Regions from separate parts of the Amycolatopsis stemonae genome, predicted to be linked through region 2. Evidence: riboswitches for the same ligand, from Rfam matches in the RefSeq annotation. Region 2 holds a riboswitch; each other region holds the start of a gene.
What was found. A riboswitch is a leader RNA that binds a small molecule or an ion and turns the genes downstream of it on or off. The one in region 2 is predicted to bind S-adenosylmethionine.

Region 1 (7,811 bases), on a different contig from region 2:
GCGGTGTCCAGTGCGCGGGCCCGCTCGGCGAACTCCGCGAGCCGCGCGCGGTGGGCGGCCTCGGCTTCGGCGGACAAGTCGGGCAGGCCGGGTTCCGCCGGCCGGATGCCCAGCAGGGCAGGCGTCAGCGGATCGGCGGCGAACAGCGCTTCGACGAACTCGTCGGCGAGTTCGGTGACCGCGGTCATGGGCAGGACCCCCAGCTTCGATGGTGTGCTCCCGGCCGACCCTAACGGAGATCACCGACAAGAACGGTGAAGCCGCGGACGGCCTCGGCACGGGCGTTCGGCGAGGCGGTAGCGTTCAGCAGGTGGCCGTGACCGATCCCGTGGATACCCGACTGCTCGCCGCGCTCGCCGACCTCGGCAAGGCCGCGGTACACGAGCTGGCGGCCAAGGTCGGCATGGACCCGCGCGAGGTCGCCTACCGCCTGGTCGCGCTCTCCGGCAGCGGGCTGCCGCTGCTCGTGGGCGTCGAGAGCGACCCGAACGGCCTGCGCGCGGCCATCGCCGGCGCCCCGCCGTCGTGGGCGAACCGGCCGCAGTTCCCGCCCCCGCCGTCGCAGCCGGTCCCCCAGCAGTCCGCCCCGCCGATGCCGATGCCCGCGCCGCCCGTCCAGGGGACGCCGTCGGGCCCGCACAACGTGCCGTCGGGCCCCTACAACGTCCAGGGTGCGCCGTCCGGGCCGTACAACGTCCAGGGCACACCGTCCGGGCGGTACCCGGGCCCGCCGCCCCGGCCCCCGCAGCAGCGCCCGCCGCAGCCGCCGTTCCCGGCGCCGCCGCTCGACCCGGCCGTGAGCACGTGGGGCCTGCCGCAGACGGCGTCCTGGGCCCGCGGCGACGAGCAGGCCAAGCCGGCGGCCGCCGCCACGGGCAAGCGCGGCCGGCTCGGCGAAGTCCTGGAGACCCAGGGCCTGGAGGGCGAGCAGCTGTCGGTGCAGCTGCTCGAGGTCCAGGACCCGGCGGACTACCTGTTCAGTGCGGCGGGCTACCGCCTGGAGGACGGCGAACGCGCGGTCGTCGTGCACACGGAGATCACCAACCGCGGGCAGCTCCCGTTCGTCTCGCTGCCGGACAACTACCTCGAGCTGCTCGCCGCCGACGGCGCCGCGATCGGCAAGGCCCCGGTGTCCCTGACGTCCCGGCCCCCGCACAAGATCGGCGTCAACCCGGGCGAGACCCTGGGCGGCCACACGGTGTACGTCCTCCCGGAAGCGACGCGGGTGGTGTCGGTCCGCTGGAGCCCGCGGCCGGAGCCGGACGAGCGCACGCTGACCTGGTCGATCGAGGACTAATAGCTTTCTTCGCGCAGGATCTCCAGAGCCTTCGCCAGGTCGTCCGGGTACTCCGACTCGAACTCGACCCACCGGCCGTCCGCCGGGTGGGCGAACGCCAGCGTCTTGGCGTGCAGCCACTGGCGGCTCAGGCCGAGGTGGCGCGCGAGAACCGGGTCCGCGCCGTAGGTCAGGTCGCCGACGCACGGGTGCCGCAGCGCCGAGAAGTGGACGCGGATCTGGTGCGTGCGCCCGGTTTCGAGCTTGATGTGCGCGAGCGACGCCGCGCGGAACGCCTCGACGACCTCGTAGTGCGTCACACTCGGGCGGCCGCCCTGGACGACCGCGAACTTGTAGTCGTGGCGCGGGTGGCGGTCGATCGGGGCGTCGATCGTGCCGCGCGTCGGGTCCGGGTGTCCCTGGACGATCGCGTGGTAGCCCTTGTCGACCGTTCGTTCCTTGAAGGCGCGCTTCAGCACGGTGTAGGCGTGCTCGCTCTTGGCCACCACCATCACGCCGGTGGTGCCCGCGTCGAGCCGGTGCACGACGCCCTGGCGCTCGGCCGCGCCCGACGTCGCGATCCGCAGGCCGGCCGCGGCGAGGCCGCCGACGACCGTCGGGCCGGTCCAGCCCGGGCTCGGGTGCACGGCGACGCCGACCGGCTTCGAGAGCACGACGATGTCGTCGTCGTCGTGCAGGATCTGCATGCCTGCGACGGGCTCGGCGACGACCTCGACGGGGTTCGCGGGCTCCGGCAGCGTGATCTCCAGGAGGCCGCCGCCGGAGAGCCGGTCGGACTTGCCCGCCGGACGGCCGTCGAGCAGCACGTCGCCGGCCTCGGCCAGCTCCGCGACGACCGTGCGCGACAGGCCGAGCAGCTTCGCGAGGCCGGCGTCGACGCGCATCCCGTCGAGCCCGTCGGGCACCGGGAGCATCCGCGCGCTCACGCCTGTTCCTCCTGCTGCTGCTTCTTCTTGTCCTTGGTCGACGTACCGTCGTAGTCCTTGCCCAGCAGGGAAAGCAGCACGATCAGGGCGCCGCCGACGCAGATCGCCGAGTCGGCGATGTTGAAGATCGCGAAGCCCTTGCCGTTCGGCGCGAACGCCGAGATGAAGTCGACGACGTGGCCCTGCAGCCCGCCCGGCGCGCGGAAGATGCGGTCGGTCAGGTTGCCGGTGGCCCCGGCGAGCACGAGGCCGAGGCCGATGGCCCAGCCGATCGAGCGCAGCCGCCGCGACAGCCAGACGATCGCGATGACGACGGCCAGCGCGACCAGCGCGAGCACCCACGTCATACCGGTGGCCATCGAGAAGGCCGCACCCGGGTTGCGGATCACCTGCAGGTAGATCAGCCCGCCGAGGATGCGGACCGGCTCCTTGCCCTCCAGGTTCGCGGTGACGAGGTTCTTCGTCACCAGGTCGATCACCCAGAACACGACCGCGACGGCGAACACCCAGCCGACCCGGCGCTTCGGCAGGGGCTTGGCCGGGGCTTCCGGCGTCTCCGGCCCGGCTTCGGGCGGCGCCTCGGCGGCGTCGGGTTCGGTGTCGGGTTCGGAGTGGCTGGGCTCGGTGCTCACGGCTCCATTGTCCACGGCCCTGGTCAGGGCGCCCCGGCAGTGTCGCGGGGACGCAGCAGGAGGGCGGCGAACGCGACGGCGAAGAGCACCCCCGCGGCGGCGAGCGCACCGGCGACCGGAGGCAGGAAAACGACGGTGAGCAGGGCGAACACCACGGCGACGGCCAGCAGGAGCAAGCTGCGCTCGAACCCGGCCAGCAGGACGAGCCCGAGCGTGGCGATCAGGGGCCCGCGCACGTCGCCGTCGAGCCGGAACTGCAGCGCGCCGACCAGGTCGAGCACGGGGACGGCGGCCAGGGCCCCGAGCGTCCCGAGCACGAACCGGCCGGTCCGCGGGGACGTGCCGAGGCGGCGCAAGCTCAGCCAGTACCACCCCGCCGCGACGAGCACGACGGACGCGAGCCCGGCGAGCCAGCCGAGGGCGGCCGGGTGCACGGCCGTGGCAGTGGTGGCCGCGGACAGCCCGGTCCCGCCGACGCCGCCGGTGCCGTACAGCTGGTTGTCCGGGGTCATCGGGACCGCGTACAAGGAGACGAACGAGCCGGTCACCGGGGTGTCCGGCACCAGCTCGACGACCACCATGACCAGCAGCGCGAAACCCAGTGCGGCCACCGGGAACCAGGACCGTCGGACATCCCCCATCGGGTCAGGGTATCGCCCGGGGCCGGAGCACGGCGGCGAAAGCGGCGGCGATCAGCACCGCCGCCGACAGCAGCGCACCCGCCGGCCCCGCCGGCAGCACCACCGCGAGCACCGCGAACGCGACCGCGGTGAGCAGGACGAGCAGGCTGCGCTCGTACGCGGCGAGCACCAGCAGACCGAGCGTGGCCAGCAGCGGTCCGCGCAGCCCGTCGGCGAGCCGGAACTGCCACGACCCGACCAGGTCGAGCAGCGGGACGGCGAGCAGCGCGCCGGCCGTGCCGAGGACGAACCACCCGGTGCGGACGGGCCGCAGGACGACCGCGTACCAGACGGCCGTGCCGAGCACCGCCACGCCGAGCGCGACCTGCCACGCCGGCCCGGCCGGCAGCCCCGGCCCGGGGGTGAACAGCGGATCCTGGGTGAGGAACTGCAGGGCGCCGTACCCGGCCGGCTGCGGGCGGAGCAAGACGTCGGGGGACTGCCACTCGGCCGGGCTGCGGCGGGCCCGCAGCTGTGCCGCCACCATGCCGAGCTGGGCGAACCCCAGCAATGCCACCGGAAACCAGTACCGCCCTCGCCCCATCGGCCCAGGTTAGCCCCTCAGCAGAAGGGCGGCAGCTCCCGCGGGTCGCCGACCGGGGCCCAGCGGCCGTCCACCTTCGCGTACTCCCAGCGGGCGCCGCGCGCGACGATCTGGCGCAGGGCCAGCACAACGCGGTCGACGTGCTCCTCGGTGCTGCCCAGCCCGAGGCTGACGCGGACCGCCTGCTGCCCCTCCCCGCCGGTGACGCCGATGAGGCGCTTCGCCGCGATGTGGGCGCAGAACGCGCCGTCGCGCACGCCGATGCCGTACTCGGCCGACAGCACGGCCGCCAGCCAGCCCGGGTCGAAGCCGTCGACGACGAAGCTGACCGTGCCGACGCGGTCGACCGGCGCGTCGAACAGGCGCAGCTCGGCGCAGCCCGGGATACCCTCGAGTCCCTTGCGCAGCCGGGAAAGCAGGGCCTGTTCGTGCGCCACGACGACGTCCCAGTTCTCGCTGAGGGTTTCGCACGCGACGCCGAGCGCGTACACGCCGACGGTGTTCGGCGAGCCCGCTTCGTGGCGCTCCGGACCGGTGTTCCAGACCACCGCGTCTTCGGTGACGAGCTTCGTCGCGCCGCCGCCGGCGAGGTACGGCCGGGCGGCGCGCAGCCAGTCGGCGCGGCCGATCAGCGCGCCCGCGCCGAAGGGCGCGTACAGCTTGTGGCCGGAGATGGCGACGTAGTCGACGTCCAGGTCCCTGACGGAGATCCGCCGGTGCGGGGCGAGCTGCGCGGCGTCGAGCGCGACGCGGGCGCCGTGCTTCCTCGCCACGGCGGCGATTTCGGCGACCGGGAGCAGCTCACCGGTCACATTGGACGCTCCGGTGACGACGACCAGCCGCGGCCCCTGCGGCGCGTCCGCGAGCGCTTCGTCCACAGCGGACACCGCGGCGAGACGCGTGCGCGGGGTCGGGATCCGCCGGACGTTCGGGCCCTGCCACGGCAGCAGCGCGGCGTGGTGCTCGGTGTCGAACACGATCACCGTGGTGTGGCGGGGAAGGCTGCGCGCGAGCAGGTTGAACGAGTCGGTGGTGTTGCGGGTGAACACGACCGTGTCCGTCCGGCGGGCGTCGACGAAGCGGCGCAGGACGTCGCGAGTGCGTTCGTAGAGCTTGGTGGAGACCTGCGACGCGAAGCCGGCGCCGCGGTGGACGCTGGCGTACCAGGGCAGGAACTCGTCGACCTTGGCGCGGACGGCGTCGAGGCACGGGGCGCTCGCGGCGTGGTCGAGGTTGGCGTAGCCGATGGTGTCCCCGGTGACGAGCGGGACCCGCAGCGCGGCGCCGGCGACGGCCGGGATGCCTTGCGCGGCAGGGGTGATCGCGGTGGTGCGGTCGAGGGCGAGAGTCATCGGGGTGCCTCCTCGGCGGTCCGGGGGACCCCGGCGAGGGGCCCGCGCTTGCCCGTCGCACGACGCGACCGGCCCGGTCTTCACCCGGGGCACCCCACCGCGGTAGGAGGGTTGCCGGCCAGCAAGCCGGGGCTTCGCGCTGGCACTCATGACCTGGCACAGAAGGTAACCGAGAACGCGCCCGGCGGCCAACCCCCGGCTCACATTCTGAGACGCCGCTCACAGCCGACGCCGGACGTTTCCCGCGTCGTTCGCGCTGGTCAGAGCTTCGCGCGGAAGTGCCCCGGCAGCTGCGTGACCGCATGGTCGGAGAGGTGCGTCGCGGTGCCCGCGTACTGCTCGGCACCCGCGGTGAACAGCCAGCCGCCGATGGTCTTGCCGTCGACGGGCTCGCCGTGGGCCGCCGCCGAGGCGTCCGGCAGGGTCCAGAGCGTGAAGTGCACGTGGGCACCGGTGCTGCTGCCGCCGCAGGGCAGCGCGTTGCCGGTCGACCCGAGCACGGCACCGGCCTCGACGTGCTCGCCGTCGCTGACCTTGATGCCTTCCATGTGGTAGTACCCGGTCCGCCAGCCGCCGGCGTGGTCGATGGTCACCCAGTCGCCACCCGCGCAGTGCTGCAGGCGGACGGTGCCGGCGAGCGGCGCGCGGACGGTCCGGTCGGCCGGGCTGAAGTCGATGGCGTTCTCGACGCCGGTGCTGCCGTCGTCGGAGTGGATACCGGCGGAGTAGACCTGCTGACCGGCCTTGAACGGCAGGGCGAGCGCGGGGAACGGCGCGACTTCGGCGGTCGCGGCCGGCGCCGAGACGAGCCCGAGGGCGGTCGTGACGGCGGCGACCAGGAGCGCCCCGCGAACGTGCAGTTTCGTCACCCTGCGTACTCCTTTGGCCTAACGCTCACCCATTCGAACTAACCCGATCGAGCGCACAGTAGGCCAAAGGTTGGATCACTGGGAAGATCACGTGAGATTTTCGTGAGGCGCCCCTCACCCTTGCGGGAAAAGATCACCAGGTCGGCACTGAGACCGGACAAGGACCGGACAAGCGCTGTTCACGGCCTTGCCCTGCCGAAAACGGCATCACGCGTGACGGGGCGGGCATCACGCGTGACGGGGCGGGCATCACGCGTGATTGGAGGGGCATCACGCGTGAGTGGGGGGCGACACGAAGTCGTCCGACCGGTCACGTCGCGGGGGCGACCACGAACGGGCTAACGGCCCGACTCGCCCTTCCAGCGGGCCAGGCGGCCGGCGCGGTCCACCGCGCGGATCCGGCGCTCGGCGGCGTCGCGGACGCCGCTCGTCGTGACCACCAGCAGCTGGTCGTTCTCCTGCAGCCGGCTGGTCTTCTGCGGGGTGAAGCCGGCGCCTTCGCGCACGACCAGGCTGACCGTCGCGCCGGTCGGCAGGCGCAGCTCGGACAGGTACACGCCGTGCAGCTTCGACCCGGGCTGGATGCGGACCTGCAGCAGCTCGGCACCCAGCTCGTCCAGTGGCGCGGAGTCGACCTCGATCTCGTGCGCCTCGGACTTCTTGGCCAGCCCGAGCCGGCGCCCGAGCGGCCCGAGCGTCGCGCCCTGCACCAGCGTCAGCACGATGACCAGCACGAACACCGCGTCGACCAGCCGTTGCGCGCCGGGCACCCCCTCCGACAGCGGGATCATCGCGAGCACGATCGGGACCGCGCCGCGCAGCCCGGCCCACGACAGGAACGCCTGTTCCCGCCACGGCAGCCGGAACGGCAGCACCGAGAGCACGACGGAGATCGGCCGCGCCAGCAGCAGCACGACGGCCCCGGCGACCAGGCCCGGCACGATCGTCTCGAACAGCCGGCCGGGCGAGGCGAACAGCCCGAGCAGCACGAACAGCCCGATCTGCGCCAGCCAGCCGAGGCCTTCGGCGAACGACAGCGTGTCCGAGCGGTGCGGCAGCCGCGAATTGCCCAGCACCAGCGCGGCGACGTAGGTGGCGAGCAGCCCGGACGCGTGCAGCAGCTGGCCGGAGGAGTACGCCACGACGCACACCGCGACGGTGGCCAGCGGGTAGAGGCCGGTCGCCGGCAGCGCGGCCCGGCGCAGCGCGATGCCGCCCAGCCAGCCGAACCCGAGCCCGATGGCCAGGCCCGCCGCGAGCTCGTAGACCACCAGCAGCGGCAGCGTCCAGTCCACAGTGGTGCCGGCGGCGAGCACGACGACGGCGATGTACGCCGGTGCGTCGTTGATGCCGGACTCCAGCTCCAGCGCGCCGACCAGGCGTTTCCCGATCCCGGCGGTGCGCAGCACGGAGAACACCGCGGCCGCGTCGGTCGAGGCGAGCACGGCGCCCCACAGCAGGGCGAACCGCCAGTCCAGGCCGAGCAGCCAGTGCAGGGCCGCGCCGGTGAC
Region 2 (7,811 bases):
GGCCTCCGCCAGACCACCAAGGTCTGGAAGCGCCGCTTCCTCAAGGGCGCCGTCCTGTCCGTGATGATCTCCATCGCCGGCGGCGGCGCGGCCGCGCTGGCGATGAACAAGAGCGTCACCGTCGACGTCGACGGCCAGCAGCAGACCGTGCACTCCTTCGGCGACACCGTCGGCGAGGTGCTCGAGGACGCGGGCCTGTCCGTCGGTGCGCACGACTCCCTCTCGCCGTCCCCGCAGGCGGAGGTCGGCGATGGCGGCGTCATCAAGCTCGAGCGCGGCCGCCAGCTGAAGATGATCGTCGACGGCTCGGAGCGCACCTCCTGGGTCCGCGCGACCCACCTCGGCGACGCGCTGGGCCAGCTCGGCATGACCGAGCTCGACAAGCCCGGCACGTGGATGTCGATGCCGAAGGACGGCGAGCTGCCGCTGCAGGGCGCCACGGTCGAGATCAAGACCCTCAAGAACGTCACGCTGTACGACGGCGCCAACGCGCCCAAGCAGGTCAAGACCACCGCGGTCACGACCAAGGAGTTCCTGGGCGAGTACAAGCTCACCCTGGGCCCGGAGGACCAGGCCGAGGGTGGCCTGGACGTCAAGCTGACCGACGGCGCCGAGGTGCACATCAGCCGCACCGGCGTCTCGACGGTCGTCCAGAAGGAGACCATCGACCCGCCCGAGCAGCGCGTCGACGACCCGGACCTGGCCAAGGGCAAGACGTCGGTCGAGGACCCGGGCACGCCGGGCGAGAAGATGGTGACCTACAAGGTCACGCAGAAGAACGGCAAAGAGGTCTCCCGCGAGAGCATCTCCGAGCAGGTCATCACCCAGCCGAAGCCGAAGATCGTCCACGTCGGCACCAAAGAGGCCCCGACGCCGGACATCGGCGACGGCTCCGCGTGGGACCGCATCGCGCAGTGCGAGTCGGGTGGCAACTGGGCCATCAACACCGGCAACGGCTACTACGGCGGCCTCCAGTTCGACAAGCAGACCTGGAACGCCTACGGCGGCGACCAGTACGCGGCCCTGCCGAGCCAGGCTTCGCGCGAGCAGCAGATCGCGATCGCGGAGAAGGTCAAGGCCGCCCGTGGCGGCAGCTACAGCGCCTGGCCGGTCTGCGGCAAGAAGGCCTGACAGCCTCACCGAACGGCCCTCACCTCACGAGGTGAGGGCCGTTTCACGTGCACCAAAAGGCATCACCCGTGATCGGGAGGGCATCACGCGTGTGCCGAGGGGCATCACGCGTGACTGCGGGGGCATCACGGTGATGCCCGTCCAATCACGGGTGATGCCTGCTCAATCACGGGTGATGCCTGCTCAATCACGGGTGATGCCTGCTCAATCACGGGTGATGCCCCGCCGGTAGGCTCGGCCGGTGGTTGAACTGCTGGGACCTGCCGAGATCCGGGGGTTGGCGGCCGAGCTCGACGTGCGGCCGACCAAGAAGCTCGGGCAGAACTTCGTGCACGATCCCAACACCGTGCGGCGGATCGTCGAACTCGCCGGCGTCGGCGAGGGGGACGTCGTGCTCGAGGTCGGGCCCGGGCTCGGGTCGCTGACGCTCGGGCTGCTCGCCACCGGCGCGCGGGTCGTCGCCGTCGAGATCGACCCCGTGCTCGCCGAGCGGCTGCCGAAGACCGTCGCCGAGCGGGGGCCCGAGGCCGTGGAACGGCTGCAGGTCGTCGGGGCCGACGCACTGCGCGTCACCCGCGAACAGCTGGGGGAGCCGACCGCGCTCGTCGCCAACCTGCCGTACAACGTCGCCGTCCCGGTCGTGCTGCACCTGCTCGCCGAGGTGCCTTCGCTCAAGTCTGGGCTCGTCATGGTCCAGACCGAGGTCGCCGACCGGATGGCCGCCGGCCCCGGCAGCCGGATCTACGGCGTGCCCAGCGTCAAGCTCGCCTGGTACGGCCCGGCACGCAAGGTCGCCGCCGTGCCACGCTCGGTGTTCTGGCCGGTGCCGAACGTCGACTCCGCGCTCGTCGCCTTCGAACGCGGTGACGCTCCGGCGTCGGACGACCGCGATCGGCTCTTCGGCCTCGTCGACGCCGCTTTCTCACAACGCAGGAAGACGCTCCGCGCCGCGCTCGCGGGCTGGGCGGGCTCGGCCGAGCGGGCCGGCGAGCTGCTGACGGCCGCCGGGATCGACCCGAAGACCCGTGGTGAGCAGCTGGACGTGCACGACTTCGCGAGGCTCGCCGCCGCGCGTTAGCACGTCCACAGTAGAGACGGCGAAAATACGCCTCCCGACGTGCGATCTCGCGATTCGGACACCTCCACTCGTGTGATCTGGGCCAACGGGCTTGCTTTCGCTCCGCGGGATCGGTTTTACTCAGTACGTCCATCCCGAGCGACTGAGAGACCTGGCTCGCCGAAGTCGCAGCAACCACCCTCCACAGGGCAGGTGCTACCGCCAGGACCGATGGAGGCCGTTTCCGATGAAGAGGGTAGCCCGCCCCCTGCTCCTGACCAGGCGTCGCGTAGTCGACGAAGGCCGCCGCTCCGTGACCGCATGTCGACGCTCCCACTGAGCTCGTCCCAGCCGGTCCACCTCTTCTTCACGCACCGTCCATAACGGACGGACTCTGCTTGCGGCCGGGCGCCTCCGAGTGAGCGCGCCCCGTTTTCTGGAGCCTTCGTGATCACCGTCGAAAACCTGTCCAAGTCCTTTGCCACCAACGGAAATTCGGTGCTGGCCCTGCGCGACGTGAGCGTCGACGTGCAGGCCGGCTCGCTGTTCGGCGTGGTCGGTCCCGCCGGGTCGGGCAAGTCCGTCCTCGCCCGCTGCATCGCGCTGCAGGAGCGGCCGGACCGCGGCGTCGTCCGCCTCGACGGCCTCAACACCGGCACGCTCGACGGCCGCCGCCTCCGCGAAATCCGCCGTCAGCTCGGCGTCGTCTCGACGAAGCCGGAGCTGATCGCCGAGCGCACCATCGCCGGCAACATCGCGTCCCCGCTCGAGCAGCTCGGCGTCGACGGCCCGCAGCGCCGCAGCCGGGTCGGCTCGCTGCTCGACCTCGTCGGCCTGACGCAGCGCGCGGCGCAGCGTCCCGGCGAGCTGTCCGCCGGGCAGCTCCGCCGGGTAGCGGTCGCGAAGGCGCTCGCGGCGGCCCCCGCCGTGCTGCTCGCCGACGACCCGACCGCCGGGATCGACCCGGAGGAGGCCGGCGCGGTGCTCACCGTGCTCGACCGCGCCCGCTCCGAGCTGGGCACCACCGTCGTCGTCACGACGCCGGACGCCGGCGTGGTCCGCCGGGTCTGCGACGACGTCGCGGTGCTCGAGGACGGCACGGTCGTCGAGCGCGGCACGGTCCTCGACCTGATCGCGGACCCGGGCAGCCGCACCGCCCAGGCGCTGCTGCCGGCCATCGAGACCACCCGCGCGCAGACCTCGCGCTACGACCGCTCGGCCGACGTCGTGCTGGTCGGCTTCGCGTCGGTCGGCGCGCTGCTGCCCGAGGCCGCGGGCCGCTTCGACGTCGAGTTCGCCACCATCGGCGGCGGCCTGACCCGCATCGGCGACACCCCGGTCGGCCGGTTCCGCCTCGGCGTCCGCGGCGAGCGGGCCGACGCGGCGCTGGCCTGGGTCGCCGAGCGCGGCGGCCACGTCACACACACCGCGCGCGGCCCGCAGGGCGTCGCCGCGGCCTGACCCCGACCCGATGACGCCCCGATGCGCACTTCGCATCGGGGCGTTTTCGCGGGCACGTAGGCTGGTCGGGTGCTCGCCGTAGTTCCGCCCCCAGTCACCGTCCGGGTCCCGGCCAAGGTCAACCTGCACCTTTCGGTCGACGACCTGCGCGAAGACGGTTACCACGAGCTGGTCACCGTGTTCCAGGCCCTGTCGCTGACCGACGAGGTGACCGTCGCCGTCACCGACGAGCCGGGGCTGGAGATCTACGGCGAAGGCGAAGGCACGGTCCCGACCGGCCCGGAAAACCTGGCCTGGCGGGCGGTCGAAGCGCTGTCCGCGCACGTCGGGCGCACCGGCGACCCGAAGGTCCGGGTGGTGCTGCGCAAGGGCATCCCCGTGGCGGGCGGCATGGCGGGCGGCAGCGCCGACGCGGCGGCGACCCTCGTGGGGCTGGCGAGCCTGTGGAACCTCGACGTCACGCGCGACGAGCTCGCCGAGATCGCGGCCGGGCTGGGCAGCGACGTACCGTTCGCGCTCTACGGCGGCACGGCGCTGGGCACTGGACGCGGTGAGCAGCTGGTCCCGGTGCTGTCGCGGCACACCTTCCACTGGGTGCTGGCCTTCGACCAGCGCGGCCTGTCGACGCCGAAGGTGTTCGGCGAGCTCGACCGCCTGCGTGCCGAGGGCAACCCGCCGCGGATCGGCTCGCACACGCCGGTCGTCGAGGCGCTGGCCTCCGGCGACCCGCGGCAGCTCGCGCTGCTGCTGGGCAACGACCTCCAGGCGGCCGCGGTTTCGCTGCGGCCGGGGCTGCGCCGGACGCTGCGGGCCGGCGTCAACGCGGGCGCGCTCGCCGGCACGGTCTCCGGATCCGGCCCGACCTGCGCGTTCCTCTGCGAGGACGCCCAGTCGGCGGTGGAGGTCGCCGCGGAGCTGTCGGGCGCGGGCGTGTGCCGGACCGTCCGCGTAGCGCACGGCCCGGTCCCCGGCGCCCGCGTGGTCGGCGGCGACGACGCGCCGCGCCCGATGCCGCCGCGGGTGCACGCATGAAGAAGGCGGAGTTCGCGTTCCCCGGCCCGTTGCGGGACAAGCTCATCGCGGCCATCCTGCGTGGGGAGAAGACGTCGACCACCGGCCTGGTCGCGGAATACGAGAAGTACGGGGAAGAACTGCCCGTTGTCGGCGAGCGCGAGCTGATGGTCGACTCGGCCGGCCACGGCGTCGCGATCCTCGAGACCACCGAGGTGCGCGTCCTCCCGCTGTCCGAAGTGGACCTGCAGCACGCGCTCGACGAAGGCGAAGGCTTCACGAGCGTCGCCGAATGGCGCGCCGACCACGCGGACTACTGGCAGAGCGCCGAAATGCGCGCGGCCATGGAAGATCCGGAATTCTCCGTGGACGACACGACGCAGGTCGTGGCGACCCGGTTCGTCATCGTAGAGAGGATCGGCTGAGCGGATGCCCAACCTGGTCAACCTGGAGGCGGTGAGCAAGTCCTACGGGGTTCGCCCGCTCCTGGACGGTGTTTCGCTCGGCGTCGCGGCCGGGCAGCGCATCGGCGTCGTCGGCCTCAACGGTGGTGGCAAGACCACGCTCCTGGAAGTCCTTTCCGGACTGACCGAGCCGGATTCCGGGCGGGTGAGCCATGTTCGCGACCTGCGGATGGCCGTGGTCACCCAGCGCACGGAACTGCCGGACGGCAGCACGGTCGGCGACGTCGTCCTCGAACGCTACGGCGCCGAGCACGAGTGGGCCGCCGACGCGCGCGTGCGGTCCATTGTGGACGGCCTTGGCATCACCGCGATCGGGCTGGACACGCCGACCGCGAACCTCTCCGGCGGTGAGCGGCGCCGCGTCTCCCTGGCCGCCGCGCTGACCGGCGAGCTCGACCTCGTCGTGCTCGACGAGCCGACCAACCACCTGGACGTCGAAGGTGTCCGGTGGCTCGCCGACCACCTCCTCTCCCGCCGGATCGCGGTCGTGGTCGTCACGCACGACCGGTGGTTCCTCGACACCGTCGCGACGCTGACGTGGGAGGTCGCGAACGGCCGCGTCGAGCAGTACGAAGGCGGTTACGCCGACTGGATCTTCGCCCGCGCCGAGCGCGCGCGGCTGGCCGCGACGGCCGAGGAGAAGCGGCAGAACCTGGCCCGCAAGGAGCTGGCCTGGCTGCGCCGCGGCCCGCAGGCGCGCTCGTCGAAGCCGCGCTACCGCGTCGAAGCGGCCGAAGCGCTGATCGCCGACGTCCCGCCGCCGCGCGATTCCGTCGAGCTGCAGGCGTTCGCGAAGCGGCGGCTCGGCAAGACCGTGCTGGAGCTGGAGGACACGACCTACCGGGTCGGCGACCGGACGCTGCTCGACCACGTCACCTGGCGCATCGGCCCGGGCGACCGGATCGGCCTGGTCGGCGTCAACGGCTCCGGCAAGACGTCGCTGCTGAAGCTGCTCGGCGGAGACGTCGAGGGCGCGACGGGCCGCCGGATCCAGGGCAAGACGGTCGCGCTCGCGCACCTGCGCCAGGAGCTCGACGACCTGCCCGGCGACCTGCGCGTGCTGCAGGCGATCGAGCAGGTGGCCGGGCGCGTCGTGTTCGGCAAGCAGGAGATGACGGCGTCGCAGCTGGGCGAGAAGCTCGGCTTCCCGCAGGCCCGCCAGTGGACGCCGGTCGAGGACCTCTCCGGCGGCGAGCGGCGCCGGCTGCAGCTGTGCCGGCTGCTGATGGCCGAGCCGAACGTCCTGCTCCTCGACGAGCCGACGAACGACCTGGACATCGACACCCTGCAGCAGCTGGAGGACCTCCTCGACGGCTGGCCGGGCACGATGGTCGTCGTCTCGCACGACCGCTACCTGGTGGAACGCGTCTGCGACACGATCGTCGCGCTCTTCGGCGACGGCCGGATCACCCACCTCCCGGGCGGCATCGAGGAGTACCTGAACCGCCGCGCGCTGGCCAAGGAACCGGCGGCGGCCGCGCCGACGGCGGCGAAGGTGGAGGCGAAGAAGTCGGCTGCCGACCTGCGCGCGGCGCAGAAGGAGCTGGGTCGGCTGGAGCGCAAACTCGACCAGCTGCACGCCAAGGAGGAGAAGCTCCACGCGGCGCTCCTGGAAGCGGCGACGGACCCGGCGAAGCTGATGGAGCTCAACGCCGAGCTGAAGGGCGTCCAAGGCGAGATCGAGGACGTCGAAGGCCGGTGGCTGGAGACGTCCGAACTGCTCGAGTGACACCGCTGCCAGTAATGTCTGCGCCATGAGCAGGTTCGTGGACACGCTCGTCGCCACCGCGACGGGGCGGGGTCAGCAGCGGGGCATGGTCACCGGGGAGCCGAAGGAGCCGGTCCGGCGGACCTGGGCCGAGGTGCACGAGGAGGCCCGGCGGATCGCCGGCGGGCTCGTCGCGGGCGGGTTCGAGCGCGGGGGTGCCGTCGCGGTGCTGGCCGCGGCGCCGGTGCTGATCGCGCCGACCGTGCAGGCCGTCTGGCTGGCCGGCGGCAGCGTCACCATGCTGCACCAGCCGACCCCGCGCACGGACCTCGCCGAGTGGGCCGAAGACACCGTGCGCGTGCTCGGGATGATCGGGTCCGACCTGGTGCTGCTGGGCGAGCCGTTCGACCAGCTGGCGCCGGTGCTGGAAGAGAAGGGCATCGGTTTCCGGCTCATCACCGGCCTCGCCGCGGGCGAGCCCCTCGACGGCGTCGTCGCGACCGACGAGGGCGACACCGCGCTGCTGCAGCTGACCAGCGGTTCGACCGCCGACCCCAAGGCCGTGCGGATCACCTACGGGAACCTGTACTCCAACGTCAAGGCCATGGTCGACCGCGCGGAGTTCGACTTCGACACCGACGTGATGGTGTCGTGGCTGCCGACGTTCCACGACATGGGGATGGTCGGCTTCCTGACCGTGCCGATGACGTTCGGCGTCGAGCTGGTCAAGATCACGCCGGTCGAATTCCTTTCGGGGCCGTTGATCTGGCCCGAGCTGATCACCAAGTACGGCGGCACCACGACGGCGGCGCCGAACTTCGCGTACGCGATCGTCGGGCGCCGGATGGCCCGCGTCGACGACGCCAACGCCTACGACCTCTCGAAACTGCGCATCGCCTTGAACGGCGCCGAGCCCATCGACGAGACGGCCGTCCAGACCTTTGTGGACGCCGGCGCGCGGTTCAAGATGCCGGCGGAA
Region 3 (7,811 bases), on a different contig from region 2:
GCTCGACCTCCAGCGCCTCGTCACCCGCGGCCTTGGCCACCTGGTGGTAGTGGCCCTCCTCGTCCAGCTCGAACACCGACAGCGTGGGGTCGGCCGGGTCGATCACCCAGTAGCTCCCGGTCCCGAGCCGCTCGTAGACCGCCTTCTTGAGGTTGAGGTCGTAGATGGCGGTGCTGGGCGACAGCACTTCGACGGCCAGCACCGGCGGCGCCGGCAGGTCCTTCTCGGTGAAGTCCCCGACCCGGCCGACCAGGACGTCCGGCTGCAGTTCGATCCGGTCGCCGTGGTGCACCGCGAAGGGCGCCCCGAAAACGTCGAACTCCGCCGGGCACACCGCTTCCAGCACGCCGTAGAGCCGGTAGGTGATCTTCTGGTGCCGGGCACCGGGTGCCGGGGTCACGAGCAGCGCCCCGTCGATGAGCTCGTATCTTCGCCCGTCATCCGGCATCCCCTCCAGGTCGCGCACCGTCATGGGGCCCGACCCGGCCGGATACTGGATGTCCGTCATGGCAGTCATGGTGCCCTCCTTTCGCTCTTCACACCAGAGCACCAGACAGCACCGACAGAAACCGCATCGAACACGGGTTCGGCGCCCATATTCACACGAAGGCGTGAATATGGGCGCCGCTGTCACTTCAGCGTGACACTTACTTCTTGCTCTTCCCGGTGTCCTCAGTGGACAGAGCGGCGACGAAGGCTTCCTGCGGGACCTCGACCCGGCCGACGGTCTTCATCCGCTTCTTGCCTTCCTTCTGCTTTTCCAGCAGCTTCCGCTTCCGCGAGATGTCACCGCCGTAGCACTTGGCGAGGACGTCCTTGCGGATCGCGCGGATCGTTTCGCGCGCGATGATCCGCGAACCGACCGCCGCCTGGATCGGCACCTCGAACTGCTGGCGCGGGATGAGCTCGCGCAGCCGCGTCGCCATCCGGTTGCCGTAGCCGTACGCCGCGTCCTTGTGCACGATCGCCGAGAACGCGTCGACGGTTTCGCCCTGCAGCAGGATGTCCACCTTGACCAGGTCGGCGATCTGCTCGCCGGCCTCTTCGTAGTCCAGTGACGCGTAGCCGCGCGTGCGCGACTTCAGCGTGTCGAAGAAGTCGAAGATGATTTCCGCCAGCGGGATGTTGTAGCGCAGCTCGACGCGGTCCTCGGACAGGTAGTCCATGCCCAGCAACGTGCCGCGCTTCGTCTGGCAGAGCTCCATGATCGTGCCGACGAACTCCGACGGCGCCAGGATGCTGACCTTCGACACGGGCTCGTGCACCTCGGCGATCTTCAGCCCGCTCGGCCAGTCGGACGGGTTCGTCACGACGACCTCGCTGCGGTCCTCCAGGATCACGCGGTAGATGACGTTCGGCGCCGTCGAAATCAGGTCGAGGCCGAACTCGCGCTCGAGCCGGTCGCGCGTGATCTCCAGGTGCAGCAGGCCGAGGAAGCCGCAGCGGAAGCCGAAGCCCAGCGCCACCGACGTCTCCGGCTCGTAGTCGAGCGCGGCGTCGTTCAGCTGGAGCTTGTCCAGCGCCTCGCGCAGCTCGGGGTAGTCGGACCCGTCCACCGGATACAGTCCCGAGTAGACCATCGGCTTCGGCTCGCGGTAGCCCGCCAGCGCTTCCTTGGCGCCGTGGCGCTCCGACGTCACGGTGTCGCCGACCTTGGACTGCCGGACGTCCTTCACGCCGGTGATCAGGTAGCCGACCTCGCCGACGCCGAGCCCCTTGCTGGGCTTGGGTTCCGGCGAGATGATGCCGACTTCCAGCAGCTCGTGCGTGGCGCCGGTGGACATCATCTTGATCTTCTCGCGCGGCGTGATCTTGCCGTCGACGACCCGGATGTAGGTGACGACGCCGCGGTAGGTGTCGTACACGGAGTCGAAGATCATCGCGCGGGCCGGCGCGTCGGCGTCGCCCTGCGGCGCCGGGACCTGCTTCACGACCTCGTCGAGCAGCTCGGCGACGCCCATGCCGGTCTTGGCCGAGACCCGCAGGACGTCCTCCGGCGCGCAGCCGATGATGTGGGCGAGCTCACCCGCGTACTTGTCGGGGTCGGCCGAGGGCAGGTCGATCTTGTTCAGCACCGGGATGATCTGGAGGTTGTTCTCCAGCGCCAGGTACAGGTTGGCCAGCGTCTGGGCCTCGATCCCCTGCGCGGCGTCGACCAGCAGGATCGCGCCTTCGCACGCCTCCAGGGCCCGGGAGACCTCGTAGGTGAAGTCCACGTGGCCGGGGGTGTCGATCATGTGCAGGACGTGGTCCTGGCCGTCGACCTGCCACGGCAGCCGGACGTTCTGCGCCTTGATCGTGATCCCGCGCTCGCGCTCGATGTCCATCCGGTCGAGGTACTGGGCGCGCATCGCCCGCTCTTCCACGACGCCGGTGAGCTGCAGCATGCGGTCGGCCAGGGTGGACTTGCCGTGGTCGATGTGCGCGATGATGCAGAAGTTCCGGATCAGCTCCGGCGGCGTGAAGGTGGTGTCGGCGAACGTCGTCACTCGAATGAGTCCTCGGAAAGTCGGGGATGGCCACCTCTATGTTCCCATGGCCCTCCGGGTGCGGGTGGGGGTCATCCCCGATGCGGGGTTCGGAGATCCGTGGTGCCCTCGAAGGATGAGCACTTCGCCCCAGCCGGCACCCCCTCCCCAGCCGGAGACCAGCGGCTTCGCCCGCGTTCTCGACCGTGCGTTCGGTCACCCCTCCGGACCGCTCGGCCGCCTCGGCGGCTGGGTGATGGCGCGGGGCAACGCCGCCACCGAACACCGCGTCGTCGACCTCGCGAAGATCGAACCGGACGAGACCGCGCTCGTCGTCGGGCCCGGGCCGGGCGTCGGCCTGGCGGCCGCGGCCCGGCTGGCCGGGCGCACGATCGGCGTCGACCCCTCCCCCGAGATGCTCGGGCTCTGCCACGAGCGCTGCGGCGAGACCGTCGAGCTGCGCGAGGGCTCGGCCGCGCGCACCGGCGAGCCCGACGCCTCCGTCGACGTCGTGCTGACCGTGAACAACGTGATGCTCTGGGACGACCGCGCGGCCGGGTTCGCCGAGCTGTTCCGGGTGCTGCGCCCCGGCGGGCGGCTGCTGCTGTCCGCGCACGAGAAGTGGCTGCCGGTGAGCAGGCACGTGCTGGCCGACGAAGCCGCCGAGGCGGGCTTCGCCGACCTCCAGACCTGGACCTGGGACCCGCCCGGCTTCGCCGCGCTCGCCGCGCAGTTGCGCGCGGTCAAGCCCGCCTAGCGGGTGTCCGTGCGGATCGGGTGGCCCTCCGGCACCTCGATCAGCACGATGCGCGTGCCGTCCGGGTCGGCGATCCAGGCCTCGTCGAGGCCCCAGGGCTCCCGCTGGGCGTCCCGCACGGGTTCCAGGCCCTTCGCCGCGAGGTCCGCCATGGTCCCGGCGAGGTCCCGGACCTGCAGCCAGAGCACCAGGTCGGGCGACGCGCCCGTCTCGCCCCGGCCCGAGACCTCCAGGGAGCCGTGGCCGAGGAAGAACACGGTGCCGCCGGGGAACTCGCGCTCCACGGCGAGGCCCAGGGTGTCGCGGTAGAACGCCGTCGTCGCCTCGACGTCACGCGGGCGGATCAGCAGCCGGCTCTTCAGGACTTCCATCCGACCATGCCTACCGGACGGGCTCAGGCGGCCGCAATCGCGGCGATGCCGGTCAGCACGATCACGGACCCGGTGAGCCGCCGCACGGCGTCGCTCTCGCCCAGCACCAGCCAGGCGGCGAGGCCGCCGAGCACGATGCTCAGCTCCCGGGCGGGCGCGACGAGGCTGACCGGCGCCATCGTGAGCGCGAACAGCACGAGGATGTACGCGACCGGCGAGAGCACCGCGACCAGCAGCACCTCGCGGCGGTGTTCGCGCCAGACCCGGGTCACCTCGGCGCGGTCGGCCAGCGCCCCGGGCACCAGCAGCACGCTCTGCAGCACCGAGCCGAGCCCGAAGTAGACGACCGGCGGCACGCGGAGCCCGGTCACCGAGTGCGCGTCCCAGAGCGTGTAGCCGGCGATCACGGCCCCGGTCAGGAGGCCGTAGAAGATCCCGGCCTTGACCGCCTGGGGGTCGCCCGCCTTGCGGCCGGTGCTGATCACCAGCACCCCGGCGATCACCAGGAACGCGCCGACCAGGCCGAGCCATCCCGGCCGCTCGCCGAGCACCAGGACGGCGGCGAGCACCGAGAGCAGCGGCCCGGTACCGCGGGCGACCGGGTAGACGACGGAAAGGTCGCCGACGCGGTACCCGCGCTGCAGCACGACGCCGTAGGCGATGTGCAGCACCGACGTCACCACGGCGGCCACCAGCCAGCTCCACTGTGGACGTTCCGGCTCGACCACCAGCAGCACGGCCGTGACCGGCAGGAGGAGCACGGCGGAAACCGTGTAGTAGAGCCAGACGAACTGGGTGCCGCCGGAGGAGATCCGCTTGGCGGCGAGGTTCCACGCGGCGTGCACGACGGCCGCGACGAGGACGAAGGACAGAGCAGTGGCGTTCACGGGACCCCTTCGGGTTTTCGCGCGCGCGAAAACCGGGTCCTCCAGGCTTTTGCCCCGTCAGATGAACGACCGGCCGTCCGGGCCCGCCGATGGTGCCGCTCGGACCAGACCCGCCGGTCCTGGTTGTGTGGTGCGGGGAGCGCGGACCGGCGACGGAACCCTAGGCACTGACTCCGCCCCACCGTACTCCCGGTTCCGGACGCGCGCGGCGCGGCTGTTAAAGTGGTCGCTCGTTGCCCGTGCGGCATTCCGTCATGGAGGAAACCCGCTTCCGAGCGGGGCCACAGGAGCGCGGCGGCGAATCTCACCGAGTGAAACAGGAGTTGCCCTATGGCCAACATCAAGTCGCAGATCAAGCGCATCACGACGAACGAGAAGGCGCGTCAGCGCAACCAGGCGATCCGGTCCTCGGTGAAGACCGCGATCCGCAAGGTCCGCGAAGCCGCCGAGGCCGGCGACAAGGCCAAGGCCGTCGAGCTGCAGCGCGACGCCGCCCAGAAGCTGGACAAGGCCGTCTCGAAGGGCGTCATCCACGCCAACCAGGCCGCCAACAAGAAGTCGGCGCTGGCGAAGCGCGTCAACGCGCTCTGAGCCGCTTGATTTCTGGGAAAGCCCCGGCTCCGGCCGGGGCTTTTTCATGCCCGGACACGCTCGTCGTCACCGATCGCCCTTGGCGGCCGCCACCTCCAGCACGGCTCGCTCCAGCGCGTAGCCCGGGTCCGCCGCCACCCCCTTGACCTCGGCGTTCAGCCTCGCCACCACGCGCATCGCCGTCGCCAGGCCGTCGGGGTTCCAGCCGCGCGACTGGCCCTGCGCCTTGCGGATCTTCCACGGCGGCATGCCCAGCTCGCCCGCCAGCTGATTCGGGTTGCCCCGGCCCGCGCCGGACACGCGGGCGATCGTCCGGACCGCGTCGGCCAGCGCGTCGGCCACCAGGACGTGCGGGACGCCCAGCTGCATCGCCCAGCGCAGCGACTCCAGCGCCGCCGAGCGGTCGCCGCCGACCGCCTTCTCCGCGACCGCGAACCCGGTCACGTCGGCGCGGCCGCGGTGGTAGCGGCGGACCGCGTCGGCGTCGACCGTCCCGCCCGTGTCGGCCACCAGCTGACCGGCCGCCGAGGAGAGTTCCCGCAGGTCGGAGCCCACGGCGTCGATCAGCGCGGCCACCCCGGCCGGGTCGATCTTGCCGCCCGCCCGGCGCACCTCGTGCCGCACGAACTGCTCGCGCTCGGCCGGCTTGGTCAGCTTCGGGCACTCGGTGACCTCGGCGCCGGCCTTCTTGAGCGCGGCCGGCAGCGACTTGCCCGCCTTGCTGCGGCCCCCGCCGGTGTGCACGACGACCAGCACGACACCGTCCGCCGGGTCCTTCAGGTACGACGCGACGGCGTCGGCCAGCTCCTGCGAGATGTCCTGCGCCGACTCCAGGACGATCACACGGCCTTCGCTGAACAGCGACGGGCTGACCAGTTCGGCGAGCTCGGGCGCTGTGAGTTCGGACACCCGGACGCGGGTCAGCTCGGCCGTCGCGTCGACGGCGCGGGCGGCGCCGAGCGTCTCGCGGACGGCCCGCTCGATCAGCAGTTCTTCCTCGCCGAGCACCAGGTGCAGCGGGGCCGGGGCGGTGGCTTGCGCGGTCACGGACGAATCCTCTCACTTGCTCCTTCGTGCCCCCGCTCCGGTGATGTCGGGCAGCCACCATGGCACAGCGTGACCGCCATGTCGTACGGTGTCCTCGAGGCGGCGCGCTGACTCGCGCGCACCGACAACCGAATACCGCTCATCCAGAGGGGCAGAGGGAACGGCCCGACGAAGCCCCGGCAACCGGCGTACAGCCCGTCATCCCGCGATCGCGGGGTAGCTGACGACCACGGTGCCAATTCCGGCCCGCTTCGGCGGGGCAGATGAGGAAAGGAACCTCGCGATGACCGCCACCCTCGGAACGACCTCCACCACGAAGACCCCGGATCTCGGTCCCGCCGTCGAACTGGTGTCGAAGGAAGAGGGCCACCGGCAGCCGCTCGCCCCCGAGTTCGTCTCCGCCGAGGACTTCTCGCCGCTCGAGGTCGCCTACGACTTCGGCCGCGTCCGCCGTGAGGACATCGAGGCCGGCCCCAAGAACATCTGGCGCTACAAGAAGCTCCTCCCGGTGCCGTCCAACGTCGAAGAGATCCCGAACACCGAGCCCGGCGCGACCCGCCTCATCCGCGCCGACCGGCTCGCGAAGGAGCTCGGCCTCAAGCGCGTGTGGGTCAAGGACGACACCGGCAACCCGACGCACTCCTTCAAGGACCGCGTCGTCGCCGTCGCCCTGGCCGCGGCGCGCGAGTTCGGGTTCGAGGTGCTCGCGTGTCCGTCGACCGGCAACCTGGCCAACGCGACGGCCGCCGCCGCGGCCCGCGCGGGCTGGCGGTCGGTCGTGCTGATCCCGAAGACCCTCGAGCGCGCCAAGATCCTCACCACCGCGGTGTACGACGGCGACCTGATCGCCGTCGACGGCAACTACGACGACGTCAACCGCCTCGCCACCGAGCTGGCCGGCGAGCACCCGAAGTGGGCGTTCGTGAACGTGAACGTCCGGCCGTACTACTCGGAAGGCTCGAAGACGCTGGCCTTCGAGGTCGCCGAGCAGCTCGGCTGGCGCATCCCGCCGCAGATCGTCGTGCCGATCGCCTCCGGTTCGCAGCTGACCAAGGTGGACAAGGGTTTCCGCGAGCTGGGCCAGCTCGGTCTCGTGGACGCCAGCCCGTACAAGGTGTTCGGCGCCCAGGCCACGGGCTGCTCGCCGGTGTCGACGGCGTTCCGCGAGGGCCACGACGTGGTCCAGCCGGTGAAGCCGGACACGATCGCCCGTTCGCTGGCGATCGGCAACCCGGCCGACGGCCCGTACGTGCTCGACATCGTCAACCGCACCGGCGGCGCGATCGAGGACGTCACCGACGAAGAGGTCGTCGAGGGCATCCGTCTGCTGGCCCGCACCGAGGGCATCTTCACCGAGACGGCCGGCGGGGTCACCGTTGCCACGGCGAAGAAGCTGGTCGAGACGGGCAAGCTGGACCCGGACGCCGAGACGGTCCTCCTGATCACCGGCGACGGCCTCAAGACCCTCGACGCGGTCGAGAACCACATCGGCCCGAAGGCGACCGTGCCCCCGTCGGCCAAGGCCGTGAACGAGGCCCTCGGCTACTGACGTCCGCAGCCGGGGCGAGCCCGCGTGCCCGCCCCGGCGCCATGGCCTCCTTCCGTTCGCGCGGTGGGCGGTTCATCGGCCGGGGTGCTCCTCGCCCGGCCACGCTCCCGGTGGCCGCCGGGCTCACCGGCGCGGCGGACC

Region 1: another riboswitch for S-adenosylmethionine. It lies ahead of ACYVLJ_RS26185 (aminotransferase class V-fold PLP-dependent enzyme); the one in region 2 lies ahead of ACYVLJ_RS02665 (methionine ABC transporter ATP-binding protein).
Region 3: another riboswitch for S-adenosylmethionine. It lies ahead of thrC (threonine synthase); the one in region 2 lies ahead of ACYVLJ_RS02665 (methionine ABC transporter ATP-binding protein).

Annotation. Positions count from the first base shown of each region.
Region 1 is NZ_BAAGUJ010000007.1:197,189-204,999, forward strand. It holds gene ACYVLJ_RS26155 (DUF885 domain-containing protein) at 1-188, opposite strand, end outside; gene ACYVLJ_RS26160 (AsnC family protein) at 311-1,297, shown strand; gene ACYVLJ_RS26165 (RluA family pseudouridine synthase) at 1,294-2,223, opposite strand; gene lspA (signal peptidase II) at 2,220-2,855, opposite strand; gene ACYVLJ_RS26175 (hypothetical protein) at 2,879-3,496, opposite strand; gene ACYVLJ_RS26180 (hypothetical protein) at 3,501-4,079, opposite strand; gene ACYVLJ_RS26185 (aminotransferase class V-fold PLP-dependent enzyme) at 4,097-5,431, opposite strand; SAM riboswitch class IV at 5,471-5,585, opposite strand; gene ACYVLJ_RS26190 (M23 family metallopeptidase) at 5,692-6,300, opposite strand; gene ACYVLJ_RS26195 (potassium/proton antiporter) at 6,639-7,811, opposite strand, start outside.
Region 2 is NZ_BAAGUJ010000001.1:523,489-531,299, reverse strand. It holds gene ACYVLJ_RS02675 (transglycosylase family protein) at 1-1,131, shown strand, start outside; gene rsmA (16S rRNA (adenine(1518)-N(6)/adenine(1519)-N(6))-dimethyltransferase RsmA) at 1,373-2,209, shown strand; SAM riboswitch class I at 2,336-2,426, shown strand; gene ACYVLJ_RS02665 (methionine ABC transporter ATP-binding protein) at 2,636-3,649, shown strand; gene ACYVLJ_RS02660 (4-(cytidine 5'-diphospho)-2-C-methyl-D-erythritol kinase) at 3,719-4,681, shown strand; gene ACYVLJ_RS02655 (ASCH domain-containing protein) at 4,678-5,085, shown strand; gene ACYVLJ_RS02650 (ABC-F family ATP-binding cassette domain-containing protein) at 5,090-6,853, shown strand; gene ACYVLJ_RS02645 (fatty acyl-AMP ligase) at 6,879-7,811, shown strand, end outside.
Region 3 is NZ_BAAGUJ010000019.1:130,045-137,855, forward strand. It holds gene ACYVLJ_RS42270 (Uma2 family endonuclease) at 1-517, opposite strand, end outside; gene lepA (elongation factor 4) at 648-2,489, opposite strand; gene ACYVLJ_RS42280 (class I SAM-dependent methyltransferase) at 2,605-3,225, shown strand; gene ACYVLJ_RS42285 (VOC family protein) at 3,222-3,596, opposite strand; gene ACYVLJ_RS42290 (DMT family transporter) at 3,620-4,483, opposite strand; gene rpsT (30S ribosomal protein S20) at 4,814-5,074, shown strand; gene holA (DNA polymerase III subunit delta) at 5,141-6,121, opposite strand; SAM riboswitch class I at 6,258-6,391, shown strand; gene thrC (threonine synthase) at 6,405-7,670, shown strand; gene ACYVLJ_RS42310 (ComEC/Rec2 family competence protein) at 7,794-7,811, opposite strand, start outside.